4 regions of the Paenibacillus lacisediminis genome follow, and region 1 is predicted to be linked to each of the others. Evidence: riboswitches for the same ligand, from Rfam matches in the RefSeq annotation. Region 1 holds a riboswitch; each other region holds the start of a gene.
What was found. Region 1 has a riboswitch for cyclic di-AMP ahead of ACLD72_RS31460 (C40 family peptidase). Riboswitches for the same ligand answer to the same signal wherever they lie in the genome.
Positions count from the first base shown of each region.

Region 2: another riboswitch for cyclic di-AMP. It lies ahead of ACLD72_RS08435 (3D domain-containing protein); the one in region 1 lies ahead of ACLD72_RS31460 (C40 family peptidase).
Region 3: another riboswitch for cyclic di-AMP. It lies ahead of ACLD72_RS04560 (TrkH family potassium uptake protein); the one in region 1 lies ahead of ACLD72_RS31460 (C40 family peptidase).
Region 4: another riboswitch for cyclic di-AMP. It lies ahead of ACLD72_RS04505 (hypothetical protein); the one in region 1 lies ahead of ACLD72_RS31460 (C40 family peptidase).

Region 1 is NZ_JBKIAX020000030.1:30,692-34,522, reverse strand. It holds gene ACLD72_RS31475 (4a-hydroxytetrahydrobiopterin dehydratase) at 1-143, shown strand, start outside; gene ACLD72_RS31470 (c-type cytochrome) at 222-581, opposite strand; gene ACLD72_RS31465 (GNAT family N-acetyltransferase) at 740-1,243, opposite strand; gene ACLD72_RS31460 (C40 family peptidase) at 1,487-1,969, opposite strand; cyclic di-AMP (ydaO/yuaA leader) riboswitch at 1,974-2,111, opposite strand; gene ACLD72_RS31455 (C40 family peptidase) at 2,354-2,824, opposite strand; cyclic di-AMP (ydaO/yuaA leader) riboswitch at 2,828-2,964, opposite strand; gene ACLD72_RS31450 (hypothetical protein) at 3,186-3,831, opposite strand, start outside.
Region 2 is NZ_JBKIAX020000003.1:490,033-493,863, forward strand. It holds gene ACLD72_RS08425 (dihydroorotate dehydrogenase electron transfer subunit) at 1-159, opposite strand, end outside; gene ACLD72_RS08430 (polysaccharide deacetylase family protein) at 313-1,161, shown strand; gene ACLD72_RS08435 (3D domain-containing protein) at 1,236-1,892, opposite strand; cyclic di-AMP (ydaO/yuaA leader) riboswitch at 1,897-2,070, opposite strand; gene ACLD72_RS08440 (amino acid ABC transporter ATP-binding protein) at 2,417-3,139, opposite strand; gene ACLD72_RS08445 (amino acid ABC transporter permease) at 3,126-3,788, opposite strand.
Region 3 is NZ_JBKIAX020000002.1:268,782-272,612, reverse strand. It holds gene ACLD72_RS04565 (CPBP family intramembrane glutamic endopeptidase) at 1-1,282, opposite strand, end outside; cyclic di-AMP (ydaO/yuaA leader) riboswitch at 1,565-1,731, shown strand; gene ACLD72_RS04560 (TrkH family potassium uptake protein) at 1,796-3,139, shown strand; gene ACLD72_RS04555 (potassium channel family protein) at 3,163-3,825, shown strand.
Region 4 is NZ_JBKIAX020000002.1:247,680-251,510, forward strand. It holds gene kdpA (potassium-transporting ATPase subunit KdpA) at 1-1,578, opposite strand, end outside; gene kdpF (K(+)-transporting ATPase subunit F) at 1,827-1,904, opposite strand; gene ACLD72_RS04505 (hypothetical protein) at 2,031-2,435, opposite strand; cyclic di-AMP (ydaO/yuaA leader) riboswitch at 2,543-2,708, opposite strand; gene ACLD72_RS04510 (ATP-binding protein) at 3,155-3,831, shown strand, end outside.

The DNA.
Region 1 (3,831 bases):
ATCATCACCCGTTTATTACGATCGACTATAAAACCGTGACGCTCCGGCTGACCTCATGGGAAGAAGGCGGAATTACGGCAGTGGATATTAAAGAAGCGCAGCAATATAACGAGGCGTTTGACAAAATGCGCGCTGCGGATTAGGCCAGGCAAAAAAACGCCCGCCGGAAACGCTTAAGTTTCCGGCGGGCGTACTTTTCGTGTGCAATTTAGGTGTTTTTCTTATTTTTTCTCCGCGAGCCACATCGCAACGTTGGCAATCTCTTCATCCTTCAGCCGATCTTTGAAGGAAGGCATCATTCCGCCTTTGCCTTTGGTGATAATGCCGTAAAGCTGGTCAGCCGTCAGTTCGGCGCCGATCTTTTGCAGATTCGGTCCCGCGCCTCCTTGCAACTGATCTCCGTGGCAGGTGATACAGTTGGCTTTGACGGTGGCTTCGGCTTGTTCCGCATTCATCGTAATTTCAGGCAATTGCGGTTTGGCTTCCTTAGCGGTCTGCTCCCGGCTTGGCAGGGTGAACATCAGTACGACGGCCAAAGCGCAAGCTACGAGAAACAACCCGCTCATGATCCACTTTTGCATTCCAATCGCCCCTCCTATGTAAGCTACCTTAATCATTATAACGGAACATGCCGCTCGATCATAGTCTTTGTGTCAAAAATAGGAACAATTCCATCGCAATCGCGGTAAAATTTGTAACAAACTTCATAGGCAAGTCCGCTCTAACAGATCAAGGGCCTTTAGGATGAAGCCCGAGGCCCCCGATAAACCATGCAATAAAAAGGCTTGGAGATACCGCCAGGGGTCATTTTCTCGTAAAGGTCCGTGATGGTGAAGCCGGCCTTTTGATAAGCGCGAATCGCCCGGGTGTTCCACGTAAGCACTTCCAGGTCGATCTCATGGTCCGGTTTCCGCCGCAGTGCCTCCTCGACGATCTTTGTTACAAATCGTTTGCCGAGCCCATGTCCGCACAATTCCGGTTTCATGCCGATGCCGAGCCGCGTGACATCCTTAAGCGGGAAATATTGAGCAAATCCCGCAAGTTCTCCGCTTTCGTCCAGCACAGACACGTATTGCTCCGCTCTGATCGCCGGATTGCCGAATTCAACATCGAGCGCTTTCATTTGTTCCCAAGGAAGCCAGCTGTAGATGTCATAGGGAGAATCGTAACGCCAGGTGCAGATTTCCGCGCCGTGGCTCTCTTCCATGGGGACGATGCGAAATTGAATAATCGGTTTATCCATTAGGATCCTCCTTTAAAAACGGCATTCCTATTACCCTCACTCTAACGGGATTTACTTAACTTGTAAAGGTTTTGCCGGCGTTCGGACTCCTGTGGATATATGGGAATACACAAAAAATCGGTAACCTTTTGGCGTGTCGCTTCGTTATATAGATAGGGATGAAAAAAACCGCAAGCCATTTCGCATGGAATAGGCTTACGGCAGGCAGGTCATGTGAAGCGGAAATAAAGCGCCGGCGGAGGTTCAAGATTCCGCTGCGTACACGGAGTAACCGTATTTGCTGAGCACCCGCTTCGCGCCAACGTAGCGGTTCTCATAATAACTGTTGCTCAACTTGTCGATCCGGATTCCTTTGGAAGAGGAGGCATGGGCAAATTCTCCGTCGCCAACGTAGATGCCTACATGCGATACTTTTCCGCCCCCCAGGGTGTTAAAGAAGACAAGGTCGCCGGCTTGCAGCTCGCTTTTGGACACCGCCGTACCTGCCTTGTATTGGGCCGTGGATACGCGAGGGAGCGTAACGCCCATTTGCTTAAACACATACCGCGTAAACCCGGAGCAATCAAATCCGGCCGTGCTGGTGCCGCCGTATTTGTAGGGCGTGCCGTACACGGAATCGACAATGCCGGAGAGCGAAGTTTCCTGCTCGGCCGCGAAGGCGCTTCCAGCTCCCAGGGTGAAGCATAAAGCCAAACTCGTTACCGCTGCTGCTAAAGTCTTTCTCAAGATGTCTAACTCCTTCCAAGGCCTGCGAGGTTAGCTTAAGGATTCGGTTGAAGGTTCCCTATGATCCCTTTGAAGCGAGATCAATTCACCCTGATGTGGTTCCCCCGTTTCCCGGGTGCGGGGAATTCGGCAGTTCATGTAGTATGCACCCTAAAACGACGTTACAACAAAAATTACAAAGTTGTTACTATTTCTGTTGGTCATTTTACCAAAGCGGGCCAACATTGGCAAGTTTCCCGGCAAAAAGGATGCTTTTGGCCTGTTTGCGGAGCGGGTAAGTCTGGGTAATGATTCCTAGGGCCTTCATGTAAACATGAAAAACCCGCAGAGATGTGGCTGCCCCATCATCCCTGCGGGTTTATCGAATCGTTATAGTGTTTCCGATTACTGTTCGGCCGTTACAGCTTCATATTTCTCGGAGCTCATAATGCGTTTCGCTCCGACATACCGCTTCTCATAGTAGCTCTCGCTCAGTTTGCTGATGACCACTCCTTTGGAGGAAGAGGCATGCGCAAACTCGCCGTCACCGACATAAATGCCAACATGAGATATGCCATCGCCGGAAGTGTTGAAGAACACCAGATCGCCAGCGATTAATTCGTCCTTGGAAACTTTTGTTCCCATCTCGAATTGGGAGCCTGATTGATGAGGAAGATCAATGCCGAGTTGGTTAAATACATACATCGTAAATCCGGAACAGTCAAAACCGGAAGTCGTTGTTCCGCCTGAGGAATAAGGAGATCCGAGACCATTGTCAATGGCGCTGTTCAACTTGGAATCCGCGAAAACGCTGCCAGTTCCGATAGTGAAGAGCAACGCGAAACTTACTGCTGTTACGGTCAAACGCTTTTTCAAGAAGTATGCTCCTTCCAATGCCTACGAGGTTAGCTTAAGGATTCGGTTGAAGGTTCCCTATGATCCCTCACTTACGAGATCAATTCACCCAAAGTGGTTCCCCCGTTTCCCCGGCGCAGGGAATTCGGCTTTGATTTCACACCTGATAAGACTTATTCGACGTAGCTTGCTATTTTCCTGCCAAAGATGACAAAAATAATTACAAAACTGTTACTGAAATTGTGCTGCTGTTATTTTAACAAAGGCAGGGATCATTTGGCAATGGTTAATTCGCAAGATTAAGAGGGGAAAACCTCACACAAGGCCTTCGCAAAGTCGCGAAGGCCTTGTGCCGTAAAGGTTTCGGAGAGATGAAAAAAATTTAACTTTTTTCGGTTTTTGTCTGCCAGAGGCGATATTGCGAGGTGACTTGCCAAACTTTAAAAGCGCTGCGAAAAAGAGGGTAGGTTTGCTGCAGGATCAGCGCCAACATGCCGGTCCAGATCCAGGAGACCGTTCCGAACAGCAGGAAAACGCCCAGTCCGAACGCGCCCAGGATCAGGGAGATCCCGATGCCCTGCAGAAGGTGCCGGAAACAGACGAGGAGGGAACCCCAGACGCTGGATTTAAACAAATATCCAAATTGCACGTAGAGGAGGCATTGCCTTACCAGCCAGCCGTAAACGAACCAACCCAGGATGTAGATGAGGCCCGTCAGCATCGGGGCCATTTGTCCCCCGGACCCCAGCAGATACGGCCATAATCGCAGGAGCTTGGGAACAATCCAGAAGGAAGGCAGCATAATTAAAATAAGTTCAAGGGCATAAAACAGGGCGACCGGTTTCCAGAATTCCTTCATTCCGCGGAACAGCGGCAGTCCGTGCGCGCGGCTCTCGGAAGGGACAAGCCCGTAAAAAATTCCCGCTTGAATGAGAGGCGTGAGCAGAAGACGCAGAACCGCCATGCCGATCAGCAATCCCAAATAAAGGCGGACGTCCGGATTGCTCCCCAAATAAATACGCCCTTCC
Region 2 (3,831 bases), on a different contig from region 1:
CTCCGTCAAATCAAAAATACTGATCGGCCGCGACAGCAAAGGATACCTTTCGCCGGCGCGGAGCATATAAAACTGGCCCATTTTCCCGGCAAAGCGGCCTTCCGCCATCAATAAAAACACGCCGTCAGCAATGTGCCTGTTGCTAACCACAATAGCCACCAAATCCACCTCTTCCTTACGTCTGCTTCATCAAAGAATGCAATTTTTCGGGAAGAACGTCTGTGATGTTTTTCATAGCATGCTTCTTTATAAATCCCGGTAAAGATGGGCATACCAAATCATAACAACACCCGGACGAAGGAGGAAAATTCGTTGTCTACCCTGTTCAGAAACGTGCTGATTTCCATTTCCATTTTGGCGGTGACCGGTTTATCGGGGGGAAGCATGCCCGTCATGCCGGCCCTTTCCGAAACGCCCCGCGCTGTGGCTGCCGCGCTAAAGCCTAACGGCACGGAAGCAAGCGCCACAGCCGCCGCACAGGTTCAGGCGAACGCCAAGCCCAAGCCGGCCGATTTAAGCGAGCTCCAGCGCAAATATTCCGAAACCTTTAAATTTCACGGACCTAGAGTCAAGCAGGTGGCGCTGACGTTTGATGACGGGCCGGACCCAAGATTTACGCCGCGGGTTTTGGACGTTTTGCAAAAGCAGGGCGTAAAGGCGACCTTTTTTGTCGTCGGCAACCGGGCGAAAAAATTCCCCGCGCTCGTAAAACGGATCCACCATGAGGGCCACCTCATCGGCAATCATTCCTTTGGCCACCCGAATTTCGGAAAACGGTCGCTAAAGCAGTTTCAAGCGGAAATTTTACGCACGGATAAAATCATTCAGCAAACCGTCGGGTATCGGCCGAAGCTGATCCGTCCTCCCTACGGCGAAATCCGCGAACCTCAAATCCAATGGGTTAAGAAAAACGGCTACACCATCGTTAACTGGAACGTGGATTCGCTGGATTGGAAAGGGCTGGACAAATCCAAGGTCGAAGCCAACGTACTCGGCGCCGCAGGGCCCGGGTCGATCGTGCTTTTCCACGCCGGAGGGGGCGTCGGATCTAACTTAAACGGGACGGTCCAGGCTTTGCCGGAAATTATACAAACGATGCGGGCCAAAGGTTATCAGTTTGTCGATTTAGCCGAATTGCTGCATACGACGAAGTATAGATAAAAAGAAAAGCGCGAGGCATCAGACCCTATAGTCTAGCGCTCGCGCTTTATAAATTGGCTTACCAAAAATGAACCTTACTTCAGCACGTACAGGGTGACATCCTGAAACCCGAACGTCATGGCGGATGCTTTGCTGCCGGGAATGAAGATGTCGACGCGCTTGCCTTTGATCGCGCTCCCCTGATCGCTGGCGGTGGCCACGAACGCCTGCTTCGGCAAACCTTCATGGTCATAGCCGGTGACCAGCACTTTCGTTCCCATCGGAATCACGCTAGGGTCGACGGCGATCGTACCAAGCTTCAGCGGGTTGCCGAAATAATCGACCGCACCCCATTTTCCGTTTTCGTCGGCGGCTGCCGAGTAGGCCGATGCTTTCACCTGAATCGTATTGGAATAATTAAACGTTTTTCCCCAGGCCTCGACGACTTTGTCCGTTGCCAATAAGTTTGGCCCCGACGCCGCTTCGGCTTTCATCGTCTTTGCCGCAGGAGCTTCCGTTTCCGGAATCGTCAACTTCAACCCTTCGTATATATTGCCGGGATCAATCCCTTTATTGGCGTCCATCAACTGCTCCAAGCCGACCCCGTATTTCTTGGACAACAGATAGAAGGTATCTCCTTCCCCTGCCGTATGTACCGCATCCGCGTGCACAGGTACCGTTTGCAAAACCGCCGCTAAACTTGCGGCCACCAGTGTTGTTTTTGCGATTTTCGAAAATATGCGATTTCTCAACTGTCCGTCCTCCTTTTATACGCCTGCGGAGTTAGTTGTCGGATTCGGGAAAAAGGATATCCCCGGCGCCCTGTTTCAGCGCTTCACCCCAAGAAAACCGGCCTCGTCCGTTAAACGCTCCGTTTTTCGGTGAATCATCCCCCGCACCTGCCGAGGCAGGTTTTGGCTTACCTGAATATATCACAATTTTGTAACCATTGGGGCAGGAAATAGTATCCATAACGCGGAAACCCGCATTCCCATGCGATAAATTCGTCGAAGAAATCATGACAAATCGGTAAAATTGGAAGTGGATAGCGGTCATTTTGGGCGTTATTTGGCCAAATGAGCAGGCAAACAAAAAATAGCGGTCATTTTTGTCCTTATTGTTCAAAGGAGCAAGAAAATTCCGCCTCATTTGCGGCATCTGCCCAAGAATAGGTACAAAAACTTCCGCTATTTCAACCCGAAGTGTAAAATGTCCGGCAATAAGACCATTTTTTACCGCTAAGGAGAAGCCTGAATTCATCGGATTGCGATCAACCCTACAGCACTTTGCTTAAAAAATCCTTCGTGCGCTGATGCTGCGGCGCGCCGAACACCTCCTGCGGCGTCCCCTGCTCAAGAATCACGCCCTGATCCATGAACAGAATCCGGTCTCCGACCTCGCGGGCAAAGCCCATTTCATGGGTGACGATGACCATCGTCATCCCCCGCTCCGCCAGGTTCTTCATCACGTCCAGCACCTCGCCGACCATTTCCGGGTCAAGCGCCGAGGTAGGCTCGTCAAACAGCATCACATGCGGCTCCATCGCCAGCGCGCGGGCGATCGCAATCCGCTGCTTCTGCCCGCCGGACAGCTGGGAAGGATACGCGTCCCGTTTATCCTCCAGCCCGACCGTGTGCAATAGATCCATGGCGATCGCTTCGGCTTTGCCCTTGTCGAGCTTTTTCACGCGGATCGGCGCCAGCGTAATGTTGTCGAGGACGGTTTTGTGCGGGAACAGGTTGAAATGCTGGAACACCATACCCATTTTCTCGCGGGTTTTGTTGATGTTGTGCCCCTTCCCGGTAATCGATTCGCCTTCGAAACGGATTTCGCCTTCGGTCGGAACCTCCAGCAGGTTCAGGCAGCGCAAAAACGTGCTTTTCCCCGATCCGCTGGGACCGATGACGACGACGACCTCGCCTTTGGAAATTTCCAGGTCGATCCCCTTCAAAATGTGCAGCTGGCCAAACTTTTTATGCAAACCTTTAACGGTGATCACTGGTCTTCAACTTCCTTTCGAACACGCCCAAAATACGGGACAAGGTGAATGTCAAAATAAAGTACATGATTGCGATGATCAGATACGGCGTCATGCCGTCGTACGTAATGGTCACGACCGATTGCGCCTGGAAAATCAGCTCGGTCGTACCGATGATCGATACGATTGACGATTCTTTGATAATCGTGATGAACTCGTTGCCGATCGCAGGAAGCACCGATTTGATCGCTTGGGGAATGATGATATGCCGCATCGCCATCCCTTTGGTCATTCCCAGTGAACGGGCGGCCTCCCCTTGCCCGCGATCCACGCCCTGGATGCCGGCGCGGAAAATTTCCGCCAAATAAGCCGAGCTGTTGATCGACAGCGTAATCGCCCCTGACTGAATCGGCGAAAAGTTGATGTCGAACATAAACGCAAACCCATAGTGAATGATCAGCAGTTGCACCATCATCGGTGTGCCGCGTAAAAATTCCACCCAGGCATGGCCGAGAAAACGCACGATCCCCCAAGGCGACATGCGCAGCAAGGCGATGATCAGCCCCAGGAAAAAACCGCAGACCACGCTGATCGCCGCCAGCACCAGCGTATACTGCACGCCGGCCAGAAAGTAGCCCTTATACTCCATAAACATCGAAATCAAATCCATAAAGCATTCATTCCTCCTCGTTTACCTCAAACCCTTACGCAAA
Region 3 (3,831 bases), on a different contig from region 1:
CGAGCAGCGGGAACAGGATCGGGTAGACCATGTTGTATGGCGATTGTGTCGCATCGGTTGTCGACCACGTATGAATCGTTCTTTCCAGGATGAAGAATACGACCGACTGCACCCCGAGCAAAATCAACGCCCACGCGTAGCCGTCGGCTACCGAGGTCAGCACGTGGCGGCCGTACCCTTCCTCCCTGGACCGTGCCCACAAATTGATGCCGTTTTTCCGCCACAGTCCGTCTCCACCAACGAGCGAGAAGTATACGGAAGCGGCAAGAATCAAGGTGACCAGCCCTTGAATCACGAACCCGACCGCCAGCACGATCGGACCCAGCCCATCCTTTTCGAATACCGGCAGCATGTTGACTGTCCCGATGACGGACAAGACGAAGTAGGCAGAGGCCAGAAGAATCCCGCGTTTAAAAGAGGTGTGCGCCCGCGTCAGCGCGCTGTACACGATGGCCAGAATACCGAGCACAACCGTGAACAGGGCGTATCCGGCAAAGGTAAGCCAGTTGGCGAGGCGCGTCTGGCCGGCGACGTAATCGGCATGCGGCTTAGGAACCGTAAAATAGCTTTCGAGCGATGACACGGCGCCGTATTCGTAGCGGATATCGATCGCTGCCCGCGATTCTCCGAGTTCAACCCCCTTTACGTTATAGAGCAGGCCGACATCGCCCTCGCCGGACACGAGTTCGAGCTTGGACGGATCAAAACCAAACGCCGACAGATACGGTGCGGCGAGCCGCTCCTTCTCCTCCATCGTCAAGTCGCCTTCCCAGGCGCGCATCGAATCGTTGGTTTCGGTACCGTAGTTGAGCATCATCTGCTTGTTCGCATTGCTCGACGAAGCGATTTCCTCAAAACTCACGACTTTGCCGGTCGTCATGTGAACGTCCACGGTCAAAGCGCCCAGCACATCATTTGGCTCATTAAAACGGACGCGAAAAACGTCGTACGGAAATTGTTTATCATATGTTTTCATGTACGTGGCAAGCAAATCCGCCTTCGTTAAATAACCGTACAAATCGGAGCGCGATTCATATGTAACGAGCGCATTTTCGGGGTGACCGGACAAATCGATGTTCAGCTCCGACTGGGCAAAATCGATCGCTTTCGTTCTGGCCTGCGCTTTGGTGATAACGTTATCCGACTGTTCCATCTGCAGCGTGTCGGAAGCCGTGGACGGAAAGACCTGGACGATGAAGAAGACGACCAAGCCGATCAGGGCCATTAGCCAAAGCGTTTTTGTCTTCAGCCTGCGGCTGGACGGTTTCATAGGTGAAAACATTACAAAACTCCTTTTTAAAAATTTTTGTGCACGGGTATGATTTTACGGCAACTACATCACAGTAAAGATAACATAGTGGGATTTCCAGCGCCAGTTGCAGGCAAAAATGATGAAAAGACGCAATATTCCCGTTATGCCTTAGCATGGCTCAGATTGAACGGGAAGAAGATCGGGGATTTCCCGTTTCCAGCGCTTTTTCACCGTTTTTAATGAAAATACGCCTTTGTAGTGAAAGTAAATAAGGATTATAATCCATTTGACGAAAATGAATGAAAACAATTGAAAAAAATAGGGCCGAATTTCGACTTCGAAAACGGGGGAACCGATTTTTTTGGGGTGAATTTCGCTTGATTTGGGCAGCAGGCGCATGGCTGCCTAGTCCGGCGATTAGGGCAACTGTGCATGTCCGAATCCGTCAGCTAACCTCGTAGGCCGCATGCAGCAGGAACCAAAAACCGAAAGGCATTGGATTTCCAGTGCTTTTTTCTTTTGTTCTTTTACGACAACAATGGGGTGAATGAATTGCTTTTCAAAAAAATCAGCTTTTCCCCGCCGCAAATTCTGGTGTTGGGATTTGCGCTCATCATTCTGCTGGGATCGCTGCTGCTGATGCTGCCGATTTCCAGTACGACGGGGGAAACGCTGCCGTTCGTCGATGCGCTGTTTACGGCTACTTCGGCGACTTGTGTGACGGGACTGGTCGTCCGTGACACCGGGACCTATTTTTCCACGTTTGGCCAAGTTGTAATCATGCTGCTGATTCAGGTCGGCGGGCTTGGTTTTATGACCATGGCCACTCTGTTTTCACTTGTGTTGAAACGGAAAATTTCGCTGAAGGACCGGCTGATCCTGCAGGAGGCGATGAACCAAAACACGATGGAAGGCATCGTCCGCCTGATCCGCAAGGTGCTGATGTATTCGCTGGTCATCGAATCCTGCGCGGCGCTGCTGTTCGCCATTCGCTGGGCGTTTGACATGCCGCTCGGACGCGCGCTGTACTTCGGCGTTTTTCATGCGGTATCGATGTTTAACAACGCCGGCTTTGACCTGTTTGGCGGATACCGCAGTTTGACGATGTACGTGGCGGATCCGATCGTCAACTTCGTGGCGATGTTTCTGATCGTGTCCGGGGGTATCGGGTTCATCGTTATGTCGGACATCATGGATTTCCGGCGGCGCCGCAAGCTGTCGCTGCATTCCAAGGTGGTGCTGTCGATGACGGCGGCGCTGATTGTGGTCGGGGCTCTGGTTATATTTATATTCGAATTCACCAATTCGCGTACCCTGGCGCCGCTCGGTTGGGGCGGGAAATTTTGGGCCTCGCTGTTTCAGTCGGTGACGCCGCGGACGGCGGGGGCCAACACGCTTGACATCGGCGCGCTGCGGCAGGCCTCGCAATTTTTTATCATCATCCTGATGTTCATCGGGGCTTCGCCCAGCTCAACCGGCGGCGGGATTAAAACGACCACGTTCACCATCCTCGTCGGCGCTGTGTTCTCCATGATCCGCGGTCGGTCGGACCTCGTCCTGTTCCGGTACCGGATGGCGCAGGAGCGTATTTTTAAAGCGGTTACGATTACGATGCTTGCTTTATTCCTGGTGGTAGCTGTCGCCATGGTGCTGTCCACGACCGAGGACGCCAGCTTTCTGAGCATTTTGTTCGAGACGACCTCGGCGTTTGGCACCGTCGGTCTATCGATGGGGCTGACCGGGAAGCTGACGGTGATCGGCAAAATCATCATCAGCTTTACGATGTTCGCCGGTAGGCTCGGGCTGCTTACGCTAGCCTATGCGCTTGGACCGAAGAAAGGCAAGGAATTGTACCGCCATCCGGAAGGCAAAATGATTATAGGATAAGATAAGGGGACTCAGGATTAACCATGAAAATGCAGCAGTTTGTAATCATCGGACTGGGCCGGTTCGGCTCCAGCCTCGCCTTGGAGTTGATGGACCTCGGGTATGAGGTGCTGGGCATCGACCGGGACGAAGAGGTGGTAAACGAAATGAGCGACCAGCTTACGCACGCCGTTGTGGCGGACGCCACGGACGAGGAAGTGCTGAAATCGCTGGGCGTCCGCAATTTCGACTGCGGGATCGTCGCGATTGGCGACGATATTCAGATGAGCATTTTGGCGGCGATCTTATTGAAGGATGTGGGGGTCAAGACAGTGGTCGCCAAGGCGATTTCCGTCTTGCACGGGCGCGCGCTGCAAAAGCTCGGCGTAGACCGCGTTATTTTTCCGGAACGGGATATGGGCGTCCGCGTGGCGCATCAGCTCGTGACTCCGAATCTGCTGGATTATATCGAATTGTCCAAGGAATACAGCATTGTGGAAATGAATGTTCCCGCTTGCCTGGATCGGAGAAACTTGGGAGAGCTGAACCCGCGCGCCCGTTTTGGCTGCAGCGTCGTCGCCATTCATCGCGACGGAAGCATTCTGGTGGCGCCAACCGCCATGGATCAGCTGCAGGAAGGGGACATTATGGTCATCATCGGATCGAAGAAAAATATTGAGGAGTTCGAGGAAGTCATTAACGAATAATTATCG
Region 4 (3,831 bases), on a different contig from region 1:
CAGCGCATTGTCCGTGCGGAACGTGCCGATCGTCTCCGGCACCCATTGCTTGCGCGTCAACGATCCGGCGACGGCGAGCATCGCGATCATCGATATATACCGCCCGAAAAACATCACCAGGCCGGTCGTCATGTTCCAAAACGGCGTATTGTCCGCCAGCCCCTCGAAGCCGGAACCGTTGTTTGCAGCCGACGACGTATATTCGTACAGCACCTGCGTGATGCCGTGAAAGCCGGGATTCGAGATCGCCCCTTTGCCGAGATCGGTCAGGAAGGCGATCGCCGTCGGCGCCAGGATGATGAACGGGTGCGCCAGAATCGCAATCGCGATCAGCTTCATCTCGCGCGGCTCGATCTTGCGGCCAAGGAACTCCGGCGTACGGCCGACCATAAGCCCGCAGATGAACACGGCAAGTATGGCGTACATCAGCATATTGATTAGCCCGACACCTTTTCCGCCGAATACGACGTTCAGCATCATCTCCGCCAGCGGCACAAGACCGCCGAGCGGGGTCAGCGTATCGTGCATATTGTTGACCGTGCCGGTCGTCGCCGCCGTCGTCACGGTAGTGAACAGCGCGGATTGAGCGATGCCGAAGCGCACCTCTTTCCCTTCCATGCTGCCCTGCGAAGCATCGATGCCAAGCGCGTTCAGCACCGGATTGCCGCTCTTCTCGGCGGTGTAAGCAACAGTAAGGAACACAAGGAACAAGACCATCATCGCCGAAAATATAACCCAACCCTGCTTCCGGCTTTTCGCGAATCTGCCGTACATGAAGGGCAGCGACGCGGCCAACGACCACATCGACAGGATCTCAATCACATTGGTCAGCGGGTTCGGATTTTCAAACGGATGCGACGAGTTAGCGCCCATAAAGCCGCCGCCGTTGGTGCCCAGATGCTTGATCGACTCCAGCGAAGCGATTGGCCCGATCGCAATCTGCTGATTCGCGCCTTCAAGCGTCGTTACCGTCAGGGTAGAACCAAGCGTCTGCGGCACCTGCAGCGCGACCAGTACGAGCGTGACGATCAACGCCAGCGGGAAGAAAATCCGCGTATGCGCCTTAACGAAATCCTCAAAGAAATTACCCAAGGTTTTGCCCTTGCTCGTAATGCCCCGGACAAACGCGACTGCGACCGAGAGGCCCGTAGCCGCCGACGTAAACATCATCATCATGATCACAGCCATTTGCGAGAAGTACGTCAGCCCCGTCTCGCCGCTGTAATGCTGCAGATTTGTGTTCGTAATGAAGCTGATCACCGTGTTCATCACCAGCGTCGGCTCCATATTGCCGATACCGTTGGGATTCAACGGCAAGCCGCTCTGCACCCGCAGCAGCAAGTAACTTACCGCGACGAGCATAAGGTTGGTTGCGATAAAGCTGATCGCGTACCGTTTCCAGCTCATGCCCGCGCGATGCTTCAGACCGATGACCGCATAAATGGGTTTCTCGGCCCACCCGAATATTTTATCCGTGCGGTTGGGTTCGTTAGAGAAAACGTGATACAAATAATTACCGAGCGGTTTGGCGATCAGCATTAAAATACCGATTACGATTATGATTTGCAGTATATCCATGACCGTTCCTCCCACTATTAGAGGTAGTTCAAAAAGTCATCTTTCCATGACGAAGCCGTTCAAAGAAGAGGACTCGACGTCGAATCTTGAATTCAGCCGGGCCTTCCGTTGCTCACGTACCCAAAACGTACGCTCCGCTACTCAGTCCCTAGCTTCATCCAACCTTCTCGGTCCTAAAAACCTGACTTTTTGAACTTACACTATAAACAAAACTCGACGTTTTGAACTTTCACCATAAACAAAACTCGTTAAAACTTTTCCGGATGAAGCAACGCATAGATTAGATAGATCAGCAATGCAAACGTAAAAATCAACACGATGGTCATTCGCGTTCGCCTCCCGTATCCTCCACCGTTTTACCGCACCAAACGACAAATCCAACTATAAGCGCGAAGGCGACGGTCAACGTTAGTACCATCCAAATATCCAGCATCATGACACTCCTCCAATGGTTAATCCGTCAGGTGGCTGAGCAGAAACCCGACTTCCCCGCTTTTTGTGTGCACCACGTAGGAAGCACCGAGTTGCTTATAAATCGCATCCGGGTGCCACGCCGTCGTCACGACAGTTACCGCCCCGCACGACCAGCGGGAAGCGACCTGCAAATACTGGCAGCTCAGCGGCAAGCTGGTCTCAAAGATAAACACGCGACCGATCGGAAATGCGGGCACCCCGCCCATTTGATTACGGGTGGTATTTACACGCAAAATCTCATCCACTCCCAATTCCCTCAGCAACTTTTCTTCCCTTTTATTATTGGTTAGGACCGCTACCGGGACTTTTCGGTACAATAGCAACTGAACGAAGTTTCTCCCCGCTTGATTGGAAGCGGCCACTAAAATACGGCTTTTCTCCATAATTTCCTCCCCCGGATCAAGAAAGAAGGCAACAAAAAAGAAGCCTTGGAAAAGAGGAACCTTTTCCGCGGCTTCTTGCAGTCGACCCGACCGGCCCGCGACAAAATGTTGCCTCTCCACACGCTTACGAGGTTAGCTGACGGATTCGGGCGTGAGAGTCGCCCTACACCCGGCATTTGAATATGCCGGGTGATTCACCCCATGAAGCCGGCTAATGGCTTCTATTGGTTCCCCCGTTCCTTGTGTCTTTCAAGGATTCAGCGATACATGAAATCATCATTTTCAATTACAGCTAGCTGACGATTCGGGCGGTGAGAGGCGCCCTCCGTCTTTGACAAATGAGTTATGACCGATGATGACGCCCCCAACGGTTTCGATCGGCTTGCTCTCACACAAGCTTCGGCTCGTTGACTTCGTATTCGATCGGCAAATCCATTCAGAATCGAATGGCCATTCAATTCATGGATTGTATCTTACTCCTTAGCTAAATTGTTGTAAAACGATGCAGCTAGCATATCCGTGAAAAAAAGAAACTTTAAGATGAGGTTAGCGCTCTCAGAACATTAAATCTTTATTTTCCTCGCAAATACTCATGATTATATGGCTTTTCATGTATTTTTACGGAATTTTTACACCTTTGAACGGTTTATTTTATTCCTTTTTTACATTACCTTGAACTATAGTTAGAAGCGGGAATATAGACGGACAGGAGGGGTTACATGTATAAGCCGGAATCGAGGTGGATGCTATGGAAGCCTTATGTAAGCATCACTTTGCTCATCGCTTTCATGACCGTCGCCATGCAGCCGTTCGGACTAGCGTTTGATTTAGTCAACATTGCACTTCTCTATTTGCTGCCCGTGCTATTGAGTGCCGCCCTCTGGGGACTGCGTCCAGCTCTTTATGCCGCAGTTATGGGAGTCTTGGCATTCGATTTCTTTTTCGTTTCTCCAACTTTGAGTTTTACGATCGCGGACTTGCGCTATCTGATCTCGTTTGGCGTTTATTTGGCAGTAGCCGCGTTAACGGCCAGCCTGGCGGTAAAGCTGAAGAGGCAGTTGCTATACTCTAAGCAGAGGGAGGAGCATACAGCCGCGCTCTACGTGCTGAGCCGGCAAATGAGCGATATCACGGACATTCATTCCCTGCTCAATAATGTTTCCCAGCAAGTTTCACAAACCATCGGTACGGAGATTGCGATTTATTTGCCGGGCGAACAAAGCAATTTAGTGCTGACCCATTGCTCCTCGGTTCATAGCGATTGGGGACAGGGCGAAACGGAAAAAGTGATGGCCAAGCTGGCGTTCGATCACGGCGAAGCGGTCGGATACGGAACCAATACCTTGAGAGATTCTCCAGGCCATTACCTGCCGCTGAGAACCGAAGACCGTGTGCA